Regions from separate parts of the Affinirhizobium pseudoryzae genome, predicted to be linked through region 2. Evidence: predicted binding sites of a transcription regulator. Region 2 holds the regulator's gene; the other holds the start of a gene.
What was found. Region 2 encodes HrcA, which represses chaperone genes, less so after heat shock. Its sites were predicted from a motif close to GTTAGCACTCNCNNNNNGNGAGTGCTAAC; they were not measured.

Region 1 (7,264 bases), 450 kb from region 2:
TTCCGTCTGCCGCACGCGAGACCCCTCATCCGCCCTTCGGGCACCTTCTCCCCAAGGGGAGAAGACGGGCCGCGGCCGTGGTGCGAACGGCCCCTGGGTGTCGTGGCAAGGGGCCGTCGTCTGTTTTTGCTCTCGTTTCACGCGCTGAGGATCGACTTTGAGGGAAGCCTTCGCGGCTTTCCTCTTCTCCCCTTGGGGAGAAGGTGCCGGCAGGCGGATGAGGGGGCGAAACGGCGCGACTGTCGCATAGAACCGTACCCCAAAACACACAAAACCCGCCGGATCGCTCCGGCGGGTTTGTTTTTGCCTTGGGAGGCGGTGGATCTCAGGCGGCAACCGCAGAGGTTGCGCCGCGGCGGGCATCCAGCGAATAGGCGCCGGCGCCGACGGTGGCGAGCAGGATATAGGCGCCGGCCAGCGTAAAATTCTTCATCATCATGATGCTGTTGAGTGCGTTGATCCAGCCGAGTGCGGCGTCCGGCCAGCCCGGGACGACAACCGTGCCGGAATGGAAGACGGCGCCGGTGAAGATGCAGAAGAGGGCGAGCGCCCAGCCGACGATCTTCGTCTGGAAGCCTACGAGGACGGCAAGGCCGGTCACGAGTTCGAACAGGCCGGCGAGATAGGCAAGCGCGGTCGCGGCCGGCAGGCCGGCGCCGGTGATCATGCCGGCGGTGGCGGACGGATCGGTCAGCTTGCCGAAGCCGGACAGGATGAAGATGAACGAGAGCAGAATGCGGGCAACGAGAAGGACTGCGTTGTTGGTGGTCGACATGGGAAGTCTCCAGAATGTGCCGTGGCAGGGTGTTTGTCTGAAGGAAGATATGCGCCAGATCGTCGCGCCGCGAAAGATGAACGGTAGGAGACAAATTGTTCTGAAATTGTGAACGATGGGCGAAGGGAACAGCGGCGGGGCCCGGCGCGTTGGGCGCTTCGGACCTGAATGCTGACTTCATCTCACATTCAGGTGTGCGGACACAGTGTGTATTCGCAACTTCGAATGGACATGGAAGGAAACCTCATGAAGACCATTCTCATTGGAGCCCTGGCACTCGTCATGGCCTCGTCAGGCCCGGTGTTTTCCCAGACCCACCGAAGCGAGGCACGGGAGAACCGGCAGGAATATCGGATCCATCGCTCCCTGCGTCAGGGCGAACTCACCCCGCGCGAGGCACGCCAGTTGTCTCGGCAGCAGCATCGCATCGACCGGGCGCAGGCGCGCGCCGGACGTGACGGGTATATCTCCCGCCAGGAACGCCGCCAGATCGAGCGCATGCAGGACCGCGCATCGCGCAACATCCACCGCAAGAGCCACAACGGTTACGGCTATTATTGACGCCGGGACGCGGTGGCAAAGGCCGCCGCGTCAGGCCGCTACGGAGAGGCTCATCGAAGGAGACGCTGGGCGTTGAGGGCGGCCAGTGTCAGTTCCGCGGCGGTGGCATGCACCGCCGCCCGGTCCACGCCGGGCGCATCCTTCCAGTATTGCGCATTCGAACGGACCGCCGTCTGCGTTCCCACCGGCAGCAGTGTGTAGTGGCCGACGGTCGTGCCAAGGCTGGTGAGCGTGCTTTGCGGCAGGCGCTCGTGCAGCCATACCGAACACAGATCATAAGGGGCTTCCTCGTCCGCCTCGCCGCAGAGGATGGAAACCGGCAGGTGGATGGCGCTGAGGCTGTCGTCGGTGAATCCCCGCACGGGGGGCGCGGGCGAGATGGCGACGACAGCCCGCACCCGTTTGTCGCGATAGCTCTGCGACTGCCTGTCCCACGACCGGCGAAACACGGCGCTGGAGGTGAGAAGCGGTTCGATCTGGTCGGCAAGATCCGGCATTTCCTGGGGGCCGGCGGTGGCTGGATGCTCCTTGACAAAGGCCATCATCCGCTCGGTTTCCGTGATCGCCCCGGCAAGCGCCAGTGCCGTGTAGCCACCCAGCGAAAACCCTGCCGCAGAGACATCGGACAGATCGAGGCGCCCGGCAAAGGCGCCGTCAGCCGAGAGGCCGTCCAGCAGAAAACTCAGGTCCTGCGCGCGCTCCCACCAGCAGAGAAAACCTTCCGGGCGATAGGCCTCCACACCCGTATTGCCGTGGTGATCGACCCCCAGCACGACGTATCCCCGTGCCGCCAGCGACGAGGCGAGCCAGCCAAGGCCCGAGGCGGAGCCGCCGGTGCCGTGCGAGATCAGCACCACGGGAAAGCGGTCACGGTCCGGGGAAAGGTCGGCCTCCGGCGCCAGCAGCCCGAGGGAATAGAGCGCACGGCCGGGCGGGATGCCGATCTCCACCGTCGGGCTGTTCGGCGCTGCCGGATACCAGGCGGACCAGCGCACCGGTCGCGCGCCGTCTCCCGTCCAGTTGGACCGCGCCTCGTCCAGCAGCAGCCCGCTTCGAAACCCGATACTGTGACCCGTCATCTCCACCCCCAAAAAGCTTTGCGCCGCTGCATAACGCAGAAAGGGCGGCCTTGCGAGCCGCCCTTTCCGTAGTCCGAACCGGATGGTCCAGATGTCAGACCCGAAGGTCTTACATCATGTCCATGCCGCCCATTCCGCCCATTCCGCCCGGCATGCCGGCCGGAGCATCCTTCTTCGGCAGTTCGGCGATCATGGCTTCCGTCGTGATCAGCAGCGAAGCAACCGAAGCGGCGTTCTGCAGAGCGGTACGAACAACCTTGACCGGGTCAACGATACCCATGGCGATCATGTCGCCATACTCAGAGGTCTGAGCGTTGTAGCCGAAGTTGTCGTCGTTCTTTTCGAGGATCTTGCCAACAACGATCGAAGCTTCGTCACCGGCGTTGTCTGCGATCTGGCGAACCAGCGACTGCAGAGCGCGGCGAACGATGTTGATGCCGGCTTCCTGGTCGTCGTTCACACCCTTGACGGTGATCTTCGTGGAGGAACGCAGGAGAGCGGTACCGCCGCCCGGTACGATGCCTTCCTGAACGGCCGCGCGGGTTGCGTTCAGAGCGTCGTCGATGCGGTCCTTGCGCTCCTTCACTTCGACTTCCGTTGCACCGCCAACGCGGATCACGGCAACGCCGCCAGCGAGCTTGGCAAGACGTTCCTGCAGCTTTTCGCGGTCGTAGTCGGAGGTGGTTTCTTCGATCTGGGCCTTGATCTGGGCAACACGGCCTTCGATGTCAGCCTTCTGGCCGGCCCCGTCAACGATCGTGGTGTTTTCCTTGGAGATCGAAACCTTCTTCGAGCGGCCGAGCATGTCGAGGGTGACATTCTCGAGCTTGATGCCGAGATCTTCGGAGATCACGGTACCGCCGGTCAGGATTGCGATGTCTTCCAGCATGGCCTTGCGGCGATCGCCGAAGCCCGGAGCCTTGACGGCAGCAATCTTCAGGCCGCCACGCAGCTTGTTGACGACGAGCGTTGCAAGGGCTTCGCCTTCGACGTCTTCAGCGATGATGACGAGCGGCTTGCCGGTCTGAACAACGGCTTCGAGAACCGGCAGCATGGCCTGGAGGTTCGAAAGCTTCTTCTCGTGCAGGAGAATGAAGGCGTCTTCCAGGTCAGCAACCATCTTTTCCGGGTTGGTGACGAAGTAGGGCGACAGGTAACCGCGGTCGAACTGCATGCCTTCGACGACTTCGAGTTCGGTCTCGGCGGTCTTGGCTTCTTCAACCGTGATGACGCCTTCGTTGCCGACCTTCTGCATGGCTTCCGCGATGTCGCGGCCAACCTGCGTGTCGCCGTTTGCGGAGATCGTGCCGACCTGGGCAACTTCTTCCGATGTGTTGATCTTCTTGGCCTTGGCCTGGAGATCCTTCACGACTTCAGCAACGGCGAGATCGATGCCGCGCTTCAGATCCATCGGGTTCATGCCGGCAGCAACAGCCTTCTGGCCTTCGCGAACGATGGCCTGGGCGAGAACGGTTGCGGTCGTGGTGCCGTCGCCTGCGATGTCGTTGGTCTTCGACGCAACTTCGCGGACCATCTGGGCGCCCATGTTCTCGAACTTGTCTTCCAGTTCGATTTCCTTGGCAACCGAGACACCGTCCTTGGTGATGCGCGGAGCGCCGAAGGACTTGTCGATCACGACGTTACGACCCTTCGGGCCGAGCGTAACCTTGACGGCATCTGCGAGAATGTCGACGCCACGCAGCATCTTTTCGCGCGCGGTGCGGCCGAATTTGACTTCCTTAGCAGCCATTTTGAAAACTCCTTGGGGCGTTCTGCCCGCTGTCGTTCAATCTTGTTGTGGAAGAACCGTCGGCTGAAATCAGCCGATGATGCCCATGATGTCGGATTCCTTCATGATCAGAAGGTCGACGCCGTCGAGCTTGACTTCCGTACCGGACCACTTGCCGAACAGAACGCGATCGCCAACCTTGACGTCGAGCGCGACGAGTTCGCCGTTTTCCTTACGGGCGCCCGGGCCAACAGCGATGATTTCGCCTTCAGCCGGCTTTTCCTTGGCGGTGTCGGGAATGATGATGCCGCCCTTGGTCTTTTCTTCAGACTCGACGCGACGAACGACGACGCGGTCGTGCAGCGGGCGGAAATTGGTGCTTGCCATTGTCTAATCCCTCGATCAAATGACATAGACGGGTCTCTAGGGCCCGTGATCCTGCTGTTAGCACTCCCTGTTGGCGAGTGCTAGCGAGGCTGAGATAAGATCGACCGGCGGACGAGTCAAGAACGGGAAACAAGAAAATATGTCCGGTTCGGTTAACGCGCGCGCCGGTGCGTCCCGCTCAGAGAGCCCCGAAGAGACCGCCGCCTTCTTTGACCTCGTCCGCGTGTTCGCCCGCATCGGCTGCCTTTCCTTCGGCGGGCCGGCGGCGCAGATCGCGCTGATGCACAAGGCGGTGGTGGACGAGCGCAAATGGTTAGCCGAGGAGCGCTTCCTCCACGCGTTGAGCTACTGCATGCTGCTGCCGGGGCCGGAAGCGCAGCAGCTTGCCACCTATATCGGCTGGCTCAAACATGGCGTGCGCGGCGGCATCGTCGCCGGCCTGCTCTTCGTGCTGCCAGGCCTCTTCGTCATCATCGGTCTCTCCACCCTCTATGCCCTTTTCCAGGATGCCGGCTGGCTGGCCGGCCTGTTCTTCGGCCTCAAGGCGGCGGTGCTCACCATCGTGCTGGAAGCGGTGATCCGGCTGGCGCGCCGCACACTGAAGACACGGTTCCTGCTGGGGCTGGCCATCGCTGCCTTCGTCGCGCTCTTCGTGCTCGGCCTGCCGTTCCCGCTGGTGGTGCTGGTCGCCACTCTTGCCGGGTTCATCCACGCGCGCCGGCTGCCGGCCCCAACGGAGACCCCGGAGCCGGTTTCGGCGGAGAGCCGGCGCGTCTCGCTTGGCCGCTCGCTTCTGTCGCTCGCCTTCTGGATCTTTGTCTGGCAGCTGCCCTTCCTCGTTCTTCTGGCCATGGCCGGCGCGGAAAACCTTGCTGCCATGTTCGCCTTCTTCTCCAAGATGGCGCTTGTCACCTTCGGCGGTGCCTATGCGGTGCTCGCCTATGTGGCGCAGGTGGCCGTGCAGGATTACCGCTGGCTGATGCCCGGCGAGATGCTGGACGGGCTGGCGCTCGCCGAGACCACGCCGGGGCCGCTGGTGCTGGTGCTCTCCTATGTCGGTTATCTCGTCGGCTTCCGCACCGTGCCCGGCCTCGATCCGGTTGTCGGCGGCATTCTGGGAGCTTGTCTCACTGCCTGGGCCACCTTCGTGCCGAGCTTCATCTGGATCTTCGCCGGCGCGCCTTACATCGAGCGGCTGCGCGGTAGGCCGCAAATTGCCGCCGCCCTGTCCGCCATCACCGCGGCGGTGGTTGGCGTCATTGCCAATCTGGCGCTTTGGTTCGGCCTGCACGTTCTGTTCGCAGAGGTGCGCCGTCTGCCGCTGGTGCCCGGATGGACGGGCGAGGGCTCCCCCGGCCTCTGGTGGCCGACAGTTGCGACGCTTGATCCGGCGGCGCTGGCGCTTTTCCTCGTCTCCGCTCTTCTCCTGCTGCGGCTGAAGATCGACCTGGTGAAGGTGCTGCTGGCTTGCGCGCTGGCAGGCCTTCTCTGGCGCCTTGCGGGCTTCTGATCACTGGACCGCCACGACAAAGGTCAAACGAAACTCCTTGCCATCCGGGCCGAGCTTTGCCATGTCAGCGCCAGATATGTCCCGGAACCGCATTGGATGACCATGGCACACCGCATTCAGACGCTTGGCGCAATCACCTCTGGCTATGAACTCGTGCTGTCCGATGTATGGGGCGTTTTGCACAACGGTATCGATGCCTTCCCCGCCGCCTGCGTGGCGCTGTCCGAAGCCCGCAAGGCAGGCCTGGCCGTGGTGCTGATCACCAATTCCCCGCGCCCGGCGCCGGGTGTCATCGATCAGCTGCGCGCCATCGGCGTGCCGGACGAGGCCTATGACCGCATCGTCACCTCCGGCGACGTGACCCGCACCCTGATCGCCGAAGGCCCGAAGAAGGTCTTCCTGCTCGGCCCCGAACGCGACATGCCGCTGTTCGACGGACTGGACGTGACCGTCACCGGCGAAGAGCAGGCCGAAGCCATCGTCTGCACTGGCTTTTTCGACGACGAAAAGGAAGTGCCGGAAGATTATCACGACATGCTGGTGCGTTTTGCCGAAAAGGGTGCGCCGTTCATCTGCGCCAATCCGGATCTGGTGGTCGAGCGCGGCCATCGCATCATCCCCTGCGCCGGCGCCGTGGCCGCCTATTATGAGCAACTCGGCGGTTCGACCCGCATTGCCGGCAAGCCGCACAAGCCGATCTACGAGGCAGCGCTTGCCGCGGCCCGCGAGGTGAAGGGCGAGATCGACCTTGCCAAGGTGATTGCGGTCGGCGACGGCATGCCGACGGACGTGAAGGGCGCGCTCAGCTACGGCCTCGACCTTCTCTACATCTCCGGCGGCATCCATGCGGCGGAATATACGATCAACGGCGAGACGGACGAAGCGATCCTGAATGCCTATCTGAAGCGCGAGGGTGCCACGCCCAAATGGTGGATGCCGCGCCTCGCCTGACGGATAACGCCCGATGACCGTATTTTACCGCAATGAGCAGAAGGAACCGCTGCCGCCCGAACTGAAGGGCGGCGTGGTGGCGATCGGCAATTTCGACGGCGTGCATCGCGGTCACCGCAGCGTGCTGGAGCGGGCGCTGTCGCTGGCTGAAGCGCGCGGCGTGCCGGCCCTGGTGCTGACCTTCGAGCCGCATCCGCGCACCGTCTTCAAGCCGGACCAACCGGTCTTCCGCCTCACGCCGGCGCCTCTGAAGGCACGGCTGCTGGAAGCCA
Region 2 (7,264 bases):
CACGGTGATGGATCGCGTGCCGGACGAGGCAGAAGAAGTGCCGGAGGATTTCGCGCCGACAATCGTGGCCGAGAGTTCGAAGCCGCTGAAAACCATGACGGTGGCTTCCGCCGTCATGGCACTCGACATGACCGATGAACCGGTTCTGTTTTTCCGCAACCCGGAACAGCAGCTGAACATCGTCTACCGCCGCAACGACGGCAATATTGGCTGGATCGACGCCGCCAGTATCAAAGGATAAGCCTGACGGGGGCGCCCAAGGGCGCTCCCATACCTCCGAAAAGGAGGCAGAAGGATGGAAAGAATGGCGTTGGCAGACCTGCTGCAGCAAGATGCGATAATCCCCGCCCTGAAGGTGAATTCCAAGAAGCAGTTATTGCAGGAACTCGCAGCAAAGGCCGCCAAGCTGACAGGCGTACCCGAGCGGGAAATCTTCGACGTCATTTTGCAGCGTGAGCGACTTGGCTCGACAGGCGTGGGTCATGGCATTGCCATTCCCCACGGAAAGCTCGGCAGCATCGGCGAAATCAAGGGCCTGTTCGCACGCCTCGAAACGCCGGTCGATTTCGAGGCTCTCGATGACGAACCTGTCGATCTCGTTTTCTTGCTTCTGGCACCGGAAGGCGCCGGAGCAGATCATCTGAAGGCGCTGTCGCGCATTGCCCGCGTGCTGCGCGACCAGGAACTGGTGGCAAAGCTGCGCGCCACCGATTCCGCGTCGGCCATCTATGCCTTCCTCAACGAGGAACAGGCATCGAACGCCGCCTGACCGGATCATCCCGTTTAAACACAGAGGCCCGCCTTCAGCGCGAAGGCGGGCCTCTTGGTTTCATCGGATCGAGATGATCAGCCCTTGTCGGCGTCTGCCGTTGCTTCAGCCGAAACCTCGGCTTTCGGGCCGCCCTTGGCAACACCGACCATGGCCGGGCGCAGCACGCGTTCGCCGATCACGTAGCCGGCCTGCACCACCTGGACCACGGTATTGTTCGGCACGTTGGGGTTCGGCACCTCGAACATGGCCTGGTGGAAGTTCGGGTCAAACTTCTGGCCTTCCGCCTCCATCTTGCGCACGCCGTGGCGTTCCAGCGCCGACAGCATGGCGCGCTCGGTCATATCGACACCCTCGACCAGCGCCTTCAGGCCCGCGTCCCCGCTTTCCATGGCGTCGGCCGGCACGCTGTCCAGCGCACGGCGCAGATTGTCCGATACGGCCAGCATGTCACGCGCAAAGGCGGTCACCGCATAGGACTTGGCGTCCTTGACGTCGCGCTCCGTGCGGCGGCGCAGATTGTCCATTTCGGCGGCCAGGCGCAGGAAGCGGTCACGCAGCTGTTCGTTTTCAGCGCGCACGGCCTCCAGCGGATCCGGCGTCTGCTGGTCTGCGCCTTCGGTGGCTGCCTCTTCAAGTCTCGATGCGACGGCTTCCGCGACGTTTTCGTTTTCAGACGCGTCAGGTCCGTTTTTCTTCGTCTCGTCGGTCATGACGTTCTCCGGTACGGGGTTGGAATTTGAGCCCGATATCGAGGTTTGCGGCCAAAAAATCAAGGCTTGGCGGCAGGATAAGCAATCCCGCTACAGCGGGTTGCGCGTCAGCCGGCTGAGCAGCTGCGCCGTATAATCCACCATCGGCACGATCCGGGAATAGTTGAGGCGGGTCGGGCCGATGACACCCACGGCCCCGATGATGCGCTCCTCGTCGTCCCGGTAAGGTGCGACGATGAGCGACGACCCGGACAAAGAAAAGAGCTTGTTTTCCGAGCCGATGAAGATGCGCACGCCAGGCCCGGTTTCGGCGAGTTCGAGGATCTCGATCAGGCTGTCCTTCTTTTCGAGGTCATCGAAGAGAAGCCGCAGCCGGTCGATATCCTCGGCGCCGGCAAGACCTTCGAGAAGGTTGGCGCGGCCGCGCACGATGAGACGCGCCGGCTTGCCGTCCTCGCTATCGCCCGCCCAAACCGCGAGCCCGCGTTCGACCAGATCTTGCGACAAAAGATCGAGTTCGCTCTGCACCTGCTGTTTCAGCGTGTTCAGCTGGCCGCGCAGCTCTGGCAGGGTCTGGCCGGTCAGGTGCGCGTTGAGAAAGTTGGCGGCTTCCGTCAGCTGCGAGGAGGTGACGCCGGCCGGCAGTTCGATGATGCGGTTTTCCACCTGGTTATGCTCACCCACCAGGATGGCCAGCGCCTTCGTCGGCTCCAGGCGGATGAATTCGACGTGCTTGAGAACGGGATCGTTCTTCGCCGTGATGACGATGCCGGCGCCGCGCGACACGCCCGACAGCATGCGGCTTGCCTCGGTCATCAGGCTTTCCATCGGTTGGTCGCGGTCAGCGGCGCGGATCTGCCGTTCGATCGTCGTGCGCTCGTCCGGAGAGAGGTCTCCCACCTGCATGAAGGCATCAACGAAAAAGCGCAGGCCGGACTGGGTCGGCAATCGCCCGGCGCTGATATGCGGCGCATAGATCAGCCCCAGTTCCTCGAGATCGCTCATCACATTGCGCACTGAGGCCGGTGAGAGCGACATGGGCAAAAGGCGCGAGAGATTGCGCGATCCCAGCGGTTCGCCGGTCTCCAGATAGCTCTCGACGATGCGGCGGAAGATCTCGCGCGAGCGATCATCGAGCCCGGAAGCGCCTTCCCTTCCCCCCGATGCATGAAGATCCATCTGTCGCATTTCTTCCATTCGTTGACCATTGTCTCCTGAATATAATGCCTGCAGTGCCGTTGGCAAAAGAGAATTCGAACAGCACCTGCGAGCATGCGGCCGCAAACCGGCTTTTCCTTTGCAAAAGCGCGGCCGGCACCTTAAGACGCGGTGCACGAACCGTCAGGAGAACCAGATGCGACCCTCAGGCAGAAAAACCGACCAGATGCGCAAAGTCAGCTTCGAGCGCAATGTCTCCAAGCACGCCGAAGGGTCCTGTCTCGTCAAGTTCGGCGATACGCATGTTCTGGTCACCGCAAGCCTGGAAGACAAGACGCCGCCGTGGCTGCGCAATTCCGGCAAGGGTTGGGTGACGGCCGAATACGGCATGCTGCCGCGCGCCACCGGCGACCGGATGAAGCGCGAGGCCGCCGCCGGCAAGCAGGGTGGCCGCACGCAGGAGATCCAGCGCCTGATCGGCCGCTCGCTGCGCGCCGTCGTCGATCTCGAAGCGATGGGCGAGCGCCAGATCACCGTGGATTGCGACGTCATCCAGGCGGATGGCGGCACGCGCACGGCCTCCATCACCGGTGCCTGGATCGCGCTTTACGACTGCCTGAAGTGGATGGAAGCGCGCAACATGGTCAAGGTGGAGCGCGTGCTGAAGGATCATGTGGCGGCGATTTCCTGCGGCATCTTTGCCGGCCAGCCGGTGATTGACCTCGATTACCTCGAAGATTCGGCCGCCGAAACGGACGCGAATTTCGTCATGACCGGCTCGGGCGGCATCGTTGAAGTGCAGGGAACGGCGGAAGGCAAGCCGTTTTCGCGCGAGGAACTGCTGACGCTGCTCGATCTCGCCGCTGCCGGCACGGCTGAACTGGTCGAGATGCAGAAGCAGGCGGTGGCCTGAAAGGAAGAACCGTGATCGAAGCTGTGCTGGAAACGGCGCTTTACGCCGATGATCTCGACAAGGCGGAGGCGTTTTACGACAACGTTCTCGGCCTTGAGAAAATCCGGCGCGGCGGCAACCGGCACATCTTCTATCGCTGCGGTGCTGGCGTGCTTCTGATCTTCAATCCGAACGAGACCGAAGCGCCGATCGACAACGACCCGTTTCCCGTGCCGCTGCACGGCGCGCGCGGACCGGGCCATGTCTGCTTCACGGTGACGGACGATGATCTGGATGCCATGACGCGGCGGATCGAGGCGGCCGGTGTTGCGATCGAATCGAAGGTGACGTGGCGGAGCGGCGTACGCTCGCTCTACTTCCGCGACCCAGCCGGCAACAGCCTGGAAATCGCCCCGCGCACCCTTTGGAACTCTTGAAACGGAACAACCGATGCGCAAGCTCGAGACCCGCACCATCGTCGTGGCCAGCCACAATGCCGGCAAGATCCGCGAGATCGCCGATCTCATCGGCCCCTTCGGTTTTTCAGCCAAATCCGCCGCCGAACTGAAGTTCGAGGAGCCGGAGGAAACCGGCACGACATTCGAGGAAAACGCTGCGATCAAGGCGCTCGCCTCGGCAAAAGCTTCCGGCCTGCCCTCGCTTTCCGATGATTCCGGCATCGTCATCGATGCGCTCGACGGTGCACCCGGCGTCTATACAGCCAACTGGGCGGAAACGGCCGATGGCACGCGCGATTTCGTGATGGCCATGGAAAAGGTCGAACAGGCGCTCGCCGAACGCGGCGCGACCACGCCGCAACAGCGCACCGCCCGCTTCGTCAGCGTGCTTTGCCTTGCCTGGCCGGACGGACATACGGAAATGTTCCGCGGCGAAGTCGAAGGCGTGATTACGCCCGCACCGCGCGGCACCCAAGGCTTCGGCTACGACCCGATCTTCCAGCCGGAAGGCTATGAGACGACCTTCGGCGAAATGAGCGCCGAGGAAAAACATGGTTGGAAGCCCGGCGACGCGCAAGCGCTCTCGCACCGTGCCCGCGCCTTCAAGATCTTCGTCGAAACCTGCCTGGAAACCTGAGCCTTGCTGACCGATGCCCCCCTCCTGCCCGACACCGGCGAACCGGGCTTCGGTCTTTACGTGCACTGGCCCTTCTGTGCGGCCAAGTGCCCCTATTGCGACTTCAACAGCCATGTGCGTCACCAGCCGGTGGACCAGGCCCGTTTCACCACCGCCTTCCTGAAGGAAATGGACGCCATGCGGGCGCTCTCCGGCCCGAAGACGGTGACCAGTATTTTCATGGGCGGCGGCACGCCGTCTCTGATGGAACCGGCGACCGTGGAGGCGATCCTCGACGGTATCGCGGCGCGCTGGCATGTGCCGGCCGGCATCGAGGTGACGATGGAGGCGAACCCGTCGAGCGTCGAGGCGGAGCGTTTCCGTGGCTACCGGGCGGCGGGCGTCAACCGGGTGTCGCTCGGCGTGCAGGCGCTGAATGACCGCGACCTGAAATTCCTCGGCCGGCTGCATGACGTGGCGGATGCGCTGAAAGCCATCCGGCTGGCGCGCGAGATCTTTCCGCGCATGAGCTTCGACCTCATCTATGCAAGGCCCAACCAGACGGTGGAGGACTGGGAGAGGGAACTGAACGAAGCCGTCTCCTACGCCGTCGATCACCTCTCGCTCTACCAGCTGACCATCGAGGAGGGCACGCCCTTCTTCGGCCTACACAAGGCGGGAAAGCTGGTGGTTCCGGATGGCGACCAGTCCGCAGCACTCTACGAGGCGACGCAGGAGATCACCAGTGGCTTCGGCATGCCGGCCTATGAGGTGTCCAACCATGCCCGCCCCGGTGCGGAAAGCCGGCACAACCTCACCTACTGGCGCTACGGTGATTATGCCGGCATCGGTCCCGGCGCACACGGGCGCCTCAGCCAGCGCAGCCTGAAGATTGCCACCGCCACCGAACGCAAGCCGGAAGCCTGGCTCGATCTCGTCGAACGGCAGGGTCACGGCATGCTGGATCAGGAGGTGCTCGACCGCGAAGAACAGGCGGACGAACTGCTTTTGATGGGCCTGAGGCTGCGCGAAGGCGTGGATCTTGCACGCTGGCAGCAGCTGTCCGGCCGCGACCCGAACCCGGAGCGCGAGCAGATTTTACTGGAACACGGTTTTATCGAACGGCTCGGCAATTCCAGGCTCCGCTGCACGCCGAAGGGCATGCTGATCCTTGATGCGGTGGTGGCGGATCTCGCCTGCTAGTGTCTCCGACACAGTCCTGTCATTGCTAAGCTTCAAGATGTCAGCAGGCTTTGCAGCAAAGGAGGCCGCCATGATCGTCGATGACCAATTCGCGCGCGAAGACATGGCCATCTTTTACGACAGCTTCAACCAGCATGGTGAGGATGGTGCCTTCTATCTCTCCTTGCCCAAAGCGCCTGCTCGGATTCTGGATGTGGGCTGCGGCACCGGTCTTCTAACTATTCCCCTGGCCGAAAGGGGACACCGGGTCACCGGCATCGATCCCGCCGAGGGAATGTTGTCGGTGGCGAGGCGCAAGCCTTCGGCGGACCGGGTGCAATGGGTCAAGGCCTTTGCCGAGGATTTCAAACTTGCCGAGCGCTTCGATCTCGCGATCATGACGGCGCATGTCTTTCAGGTGTTTCCAGACAATGCGGCAACGCTTGCCGCACTCGGCAATATCCGAAAGCATCTTGCACCCGGTGGCCGGCTCGTGTTCGAAAGCCGCAATCCGGCCGTCCTGGACTGGAAAAGCTGGACCCGCGCGCTGACGACCGAAACAAGAGACATCCCGGGCATCGGGCCGGTCGAAGTTTTCTACCAATGGCGCGAGGCCGAAGGCGATCAGGTAACCTTCGATGCGGTCTACACGCTTCTGAACACCGGTGAACAGCGGATCAGTCCGAGCACGCTGCGCTTTGCCGACAGGGAGACGATCATCGACCTTCTGATGGAGGCGGGCTTTCGCCTTCAATCGGTCTTTGGCTGGTGGGACGGTGCACCCTTCGACCGCCACACCAGCCGTGAAATGATCTTTTCCGCCGAGGCATGACCACCCCTCTCAGTGCACCGGGGCGCTTCGCGCAAAAATCTTCCGCCACAACCGGCCATCGATGGCGGCAAGCCCGATTGCGATCAAAACCAGGCCGGCGAGGTGGCGCAACGCCAGCTGCTCGCCGAGCACGATCGCACCGAGCAGGATGGCGCTGGGCGGGATCAGGATCGTCACCAGCATCAGGTTGGTGGCGCCGGCGGTCGCCAGGATGCGGAAGAAGATGATGTAGGCCAGCGCGGTGGAGAACAGAGCGAGGCCGATCAGGGCGCTCCAGGTCTCAAGACCGCCCACGGCCAGAGTCCAGGGGCGATCGACGAGCAGGGCAACCGGCAGAAGCAGGACGGCGGACGCGGTGACCTGACCTGCCGCCGGCATGATGGGGGCCAATCCCATGCGGCGGAACCGCCGGCCGAAGATGCCGGCGAAGGCGTAAGACACCGCGGCGGCAAGCGCGGCGAGTTCGCCCCACAGCGCCCCACCCGCATGGCCGGACAGCGAGGGAGCGAAGACGGACGGGCCGATCATCCAGGCAACGCCGGCAATGCCGATCAGGACCCCGGCCAGGCGGTTGACCGTCAACTTTTCGTCCGTCGTCAACACATGGGCAACGAGGACACCGAAAAGCGGCGTCGTGGCATTCA

Region 1: the regulator HrcA is predicted to act here: its motif matches at 4,588-4,616, upstream of groES (co-chaperone GroES).

Annotation. Positions count from the first base shown of each region.
Region 1 is NZ_CP049241.1:355,083-362,346, reverse strand. Features, by position in the region: gene G6N78_RS01945 (DoxX family protein) at 326-775, opposite strand; gene G6N78_RS01940 (hypothetical protein) at 1,022-1,336, shown strand; gene G6N78_RS01935 (alpha/beta hydrolase family protein) at 1,387-2,415, opposite strand; gene groL (chaperonin GroEL) at 2,525-4,165, opposite strand; gene groES (co-chaperone GroES) at 4,235-4,531, opposite strand; gene chrA (chromate efflux transporter) at 4,671-6,041, shown strand; gene G6N78_RS01915 (TIGR01459 family HAD-type hydrolase) at 6,144-6,992, shown strand; gene G6N78_RS01910 (bifunctional riboflavin kinase/FAD synthetase) at 7,006-7,264, shown strand, end outside.
Region 2 is NZ_CP049241.1:806,685-813,948, forward strand. Features, by position in the region: gene hpf (ribosome hibernation-promoting factor, HPF/YfiA family) at 1-241, shown strand, start outside; gene ptsN (PTS IIA-like nitrogen regulatory protein PtsN) at 305-769, shown strand; gene grpE (nucleotide exchange factor GrpE) at 847-1,482, opposite strand; gene hrcA (heat-inducible transcriptional repressor HrcA) at 1,573-2,661, opposite strand; gene rph (ribonuclease PH) at 2,837-3,553, shown strand; gene G6N78_RS03970 (VOC family protein) at 3,565-3,969, shown strand; gene rdgB (RdgB/HAM1 family non-canonical purine NTP pyrophosphatase) at 3,983-4,627, shown strand; gene hemW (radical SAM family heme chaperone HemW) at 4,634-5,809, shown strand; gene G6N78_RS03985 (class I SAM-dependent methyltransferase) at 5,880-6,620, shown strand; gene G6N78_RS03990 (DMT family transporter) at 6,630-7,264, opposite strand, start outside.